One region of the Bradyrhizobium sp. AUGA SZCCT0182 genome, then DNA from elsewhere that is predicted to be linked to it. Evidence: predicted binding sites of a transcription regulator. Region 1 holds the regulator's gene; the other holds the start of a gene.

What was found. The regulator HrcA, encoded in region 1, represses chaperone genes, less so after heat shock. The targets are predictions, from matches to a motif close to GTTAGCACTCNCNNNNNGNGAGTGCTAAC.
Region 2: groES (co-chaperone GroES) is a predicted target of HrcA. The motif match lies at 1,132-1,160, and genes of this name have one in related genera.

Annotation. Positions count from the first base shown of each region.
Region 1 is NZ_JAFCLY010000019.1:149,045-151,242, forward strand. Features, by position in the region: gene grpE (nucleotide exchange factor GrpE) at 1-212, opposite strand, end outside; gene hrcA (heat-inducible transcriptional repressor HrcA) at 406-1,494, opposite strand; gene rph (ribonuclease PH) at 1,653-2,198, shown strand, end outside.
Region 2 is NZ_JAFCLY010000007.1:100,265-102,462, forward strand. Features, by position in the region: gene JQ611_RS10440 (protein phosphatase CheZ) at 1-204, shown strand, start outside; gene JQ611_RS10445 (hypothetical protein) at 401-916, opposite strand; gene groES (co-chaperone GroES) at 1,271-1,567, shown strand; gene groL (chaperonin GroEL) at 1,701-2,198, shown strand, end outside.

The DNA.
Region 1 (2,198 bases):
CGCGCATCGGCAACTTCCTTGGCGGTGCGTTTGCGCAGGTTTTCCATCTCCGCCAGCGTGCGCAGCATCTTGTCGCGCGCTTCAGCCGCTTCCTTCGTCAACGCCTCGACCGATCCTTCTTCGGGATCATCAGGCATGATGTAGGGCTTTGAGACCACGGGCTCGCCGCTCTGGGCCGCCGCATCATCATTCGGCCGGTTGGGATCGGTCATAAGTCTGCCTTCTCAAAAGAACCGTTCGGTTAAATGGGGATTTGCTGCCCGGGATATCGTGCTTTAGCGGGCGAAAATCAAGCGTTCCATGGCGTTTTCGAGTGATGCCTGCACCGGACCTGATCCGGGGTGGGGCCCGGTTCGCGCCGGGAAAGGCGTCAAAACAACAAAGCGAAGCTTTTTTCGGGCCGGATCAGCCACCGAGCATGCGGCTGACGATGCGCGCGGCATAGTCCACCGTCGGAATCACCCTTGCATAGTTGAGCCGCGTCGGCCCGATCACGCCGAGAACCCCGACGATGCGGCCGGCGGCGTCGCTATAGGGCGCGATGATGGTGGAGGAACCGGACAGCGAGAACAGCTTGTTCTCCGATCCGATGAAGATCCGCACGCCCTCGGCGCGCTCGGCGCGACCGAGCAGATCGATGACGCCGCGCTTGGTCTCGAGATCGTCGAACAGCGACTTCACGCGCTCCAGATCTTCCAGCGCATGCAGATCCTCGAGCAGATTGGCGTGACCGCGCACGATCAATTGGCGGTCCTCGCTTTCGCCGCCGGACCAGCTCGCAATGCCGGCCGCGATGATCTTCTGCGTCAGCTGATCGAGTTCGGCGCGGCTTTGCGTCAGCGCGGTTTCGAGTTCGAGGCGCGACTCGGCAAGCGTACGGCCGCGAATGCGGGAATTGAGGAAATTGCTGGCTTCCGTCAGCGCCGACGAGGGAACGCCGGGCGGCAGGGTCAGCACGCGGTTTTCGACCTGGCCGTCCTCGCTGACCAGCACCACCAGCGCGCGTTCCGGCTCCAGCCGCACGAATTCGATGTGCTTCAGCCGCGAATTGGATTTGGCGGTCAGCACCACCGCGGCGGCACGCGTCAGGCCCGACAGCCGCGTCAGCGCTTCGCCGAGCGCCGCCTCTACCGACTGCGCGCGGCCGACGGAGGCAAGCTGGGTCTGGATCGACTGCCGTTCGTCTTCGGTGAGGTCGCCGACCTGCATCAGCGCATCGACGAAGAAGCGCAGGCCGAGTTCCGTGGGCAGCCGGCCGGCCGAGGTATGCGGCGCGTAGATCAGGCCGAGCTGTTCGAGGTCCGACATCACATTGCGAACCGAGGCCGGCGACAGCGGCATCGCGATCAGCCGCGAGATGTTGCGCGAGCCGACCGGCTCGCCGGTTGCGAGGTAACTCTCGACGATTTGACGAAAAATGTCGCGCGAGCGCTCATTGAGCTGGGCCAGCCCGGCATTCGGTGCGATCAGGCCAATTGGATCGTGGTGGGCCACAATTACTCCCTCACAGCTGCCCCTAATCTGTCTATCCGGAGGGCCGGTGACAAGCACGCATTACACCTCAAAGAGGTGGCAAAGGCCCTTGCCGCTGCCCGCTCCCCCTCCTACAAGCACCGCGAACCGCTTTTACTTGATTTTTCGGAGGATTCCCCATGCGGCCAAGCCGCCGTGCGCCCGATGAGCTGCGCCCCGTGTCGCTGGAACGCGGCGTCGTCAAATACGCCGAAGGTTCCTGCATGGTGAAATTCGGCGATACCCACGTGCTGGTCACGGCCACGCTGGAAGAACGCCTGCCGCCATGGCTCAAGGGTCAGGGCCGCGGCTGGGTCACCGCCGAATACGGCATGCTGCCCCGCGCCACGCTGGAACGCACCCGCCGCGAGGCCGCCACCGGCAAGCAGGGCGGCCGCACCGTCGAAATCCAGCGCCTGATCGGGCGCTCGCTACGCGCGGCTGTCGACCTTGAAGCGCTCGGCGAGCGTCAGATCACGGTCGATTGCGATGTGATCCAGGCCGATGGCGGCACCCGCACCGCCTCGATAACCGGCGCCTGGGTGGCGCTGGCCGACTGCATCTCGTGGATGAAGAGCCGCAACATGCTGAAAGCCAATGTGCTCCGCGACAATGTCGCGGCGATCTCCTGTGGCATCTATCAGGGCACGCCGGTGCTCGACCTCGATTATGCCGAGGATTCCGAG
Region 2 (2,198 bases), on a different contig from region 1:
AGCAAGGTGATGACCACGATGAAGTTCATCGAGAACCACATCAACGTCATGATGGACATCTGGGGTGGCGTCGACGCGCTGAGGGCGCACGCGACCCCGATCGTCGACACCCGTGAAGGCGACGCCAAGCTGCTCAACGGTCCGAAGCTCGACGGCGACGTCGGCCATGCCTCGCAAGACGACATCGACGCGCTGTTCGATTAAGGGTTCAGTTGGCGCCTACGCGGGCGTCATCCCGAGAATACGAAAACGCCGGCGCGAAGCCGGCGTTTTTTATTTATGGTTTAGAATGTCATTCCGGGGCGATGCGAAGCATCGAACCCGGAATCTCGAGATTCCCCGATGCGCAATTGCGCATCTGTGGTCTGGTCCTTTGGACCATCCCGGAATGACGGAGGGCTCAGGCGCGCGGCGCGCAGCGGACATAGACCATGTTGCCGTAACGGACCCCGGCATCCTTGTCGACAAAGCGGGTCACCAGAACGCGGCCGTCGAACGAGACGACCTCGCGGTCCTGCTCGCCCGGGGTCGGTCCGGCCGGGCCGATATAATTCTTGCCGCTCGGAGAGCCCTTGAGGCGCAGTTCCTGCGGGGTCGCCTGGTCGGCCAGATGCATGACCACGCCCCCGGAGGTGCCGGCGGTGATCACATAAGGCTGCCTGCACTGATCGCGGGCCATCTTTTCGGTGCGGGCCCGGTCGTTCGGATTCTGATACGAGGCGAGACCCCAGCGGCCGACGATCTCGTCGGAGCGGATCGTCGCCGGCATGTCGGGAGCCACACCCGGCTCGGGCGGAGGCGCGGAACTTGATGACAGCGACGGCAGGCTCATGCTGCTGCACGCTCCCAAGAGCATCGTGAGCGCTGAGGCGATCGCCAGATTGGCAACCACGCGCGCAGTACCGGACCCGATCATCGCATTCCCCCAAACAAGTTTTTTGGCCGCACCCGTCCTGCAGCCAACCGTAAAACACGTGCCGGAGCAATGACGTCCATCAAATTACGCCGTCGCTCCGATTTGGTTTCTCAGGGAGCATCCTATATTGGCCTCACCAAGGCCTTAACCTTTTTTGGGCCTTAACCCCCCTTGCTTGACAGGATCGGCGCCAAGCCATATTCCCCGGGCCACACATTAGCACTCAAACGCGACGATTGCTAAGGCAAGTAAGGAGTTTGGCCGTCCCGCCCGGGACGGTGTCGAATACCCGGCATTAGCAGCCATTTTGATGGCAATCAGACCTGAAACCAAGCCTTCCAAAGAGGAAACCTCATGGCCAAATCCAAATTCCGCCCACTGCATGACCGCGTCGTGGTCAAGCGTATCGACGCCGAAGAGAAGACCAAGGGCGGCATCATCATTCCCGACAGCGCCAAGGAAAAGCCCTCGCAGGGCGAAATCACGGCCGTCGGCCCGGGCGGCCGGGACGAGGCCGGCAAACTGATCCCGATCGACCTCAAGGTCGGCGACCGCGTGCTGTTCGGCAAATGGTCGGGCACCGAGGTCAAGCTCGACGGTGAGGAACTCCTCATCATGAAGGAATCCGACATCATGGGCGTGCTGGTTTAAGCACCGCCTCCCTCACCCTGAGGAGGCAGCGAAGCTGCCGTCTCGAAGGGCCGACATTCACAAACTCATCCTTCGAGACGCGGCCAAGTGGCCGCTCCTCAGGATGAGGGTTCATTTCCAGGAGTAAATCCAAATGGCTGCCAAAGACGTTAAATTCGCCGGAGACGCCCGCGATCGCATGCTGCGCGGCGTCGATATCCTCGCCAACGCCGTGAAGGTGACGCTCGGCCCGAAGGGCCGCAATGTCGTGATCGACAAGAGCTTCGGCGCCCCGCGCATCACCAAGGACGGCGTTACCGTCGCCAAGGAGATCGAACTCGAGGACAAGTTCGAGAACATGGGCGCGCAGATGCTGCGCGAAGTCGCCTCCAAGACCAACGACACCGCCGGAGACGGCACCACCACCGCGACCGTGCTCGCCCAGGCGATCGTGCGCGAAGGCGCCAAGTCGGTTGCCGCCGGCATGAACCCGATGGATCTGAAGCGCGGCATCGACATCGCGGTGCTGGCCGTGGTCAAGGACATCGAAAAGCGCGCCAAGCCGGTCGCCTCCTCCGCCGAAGTCGCCCAGGTCGGCACCATCTCGGCCAATGGCGATGCCGCCATCGGCAAGATGATCGCGCAGGCGATG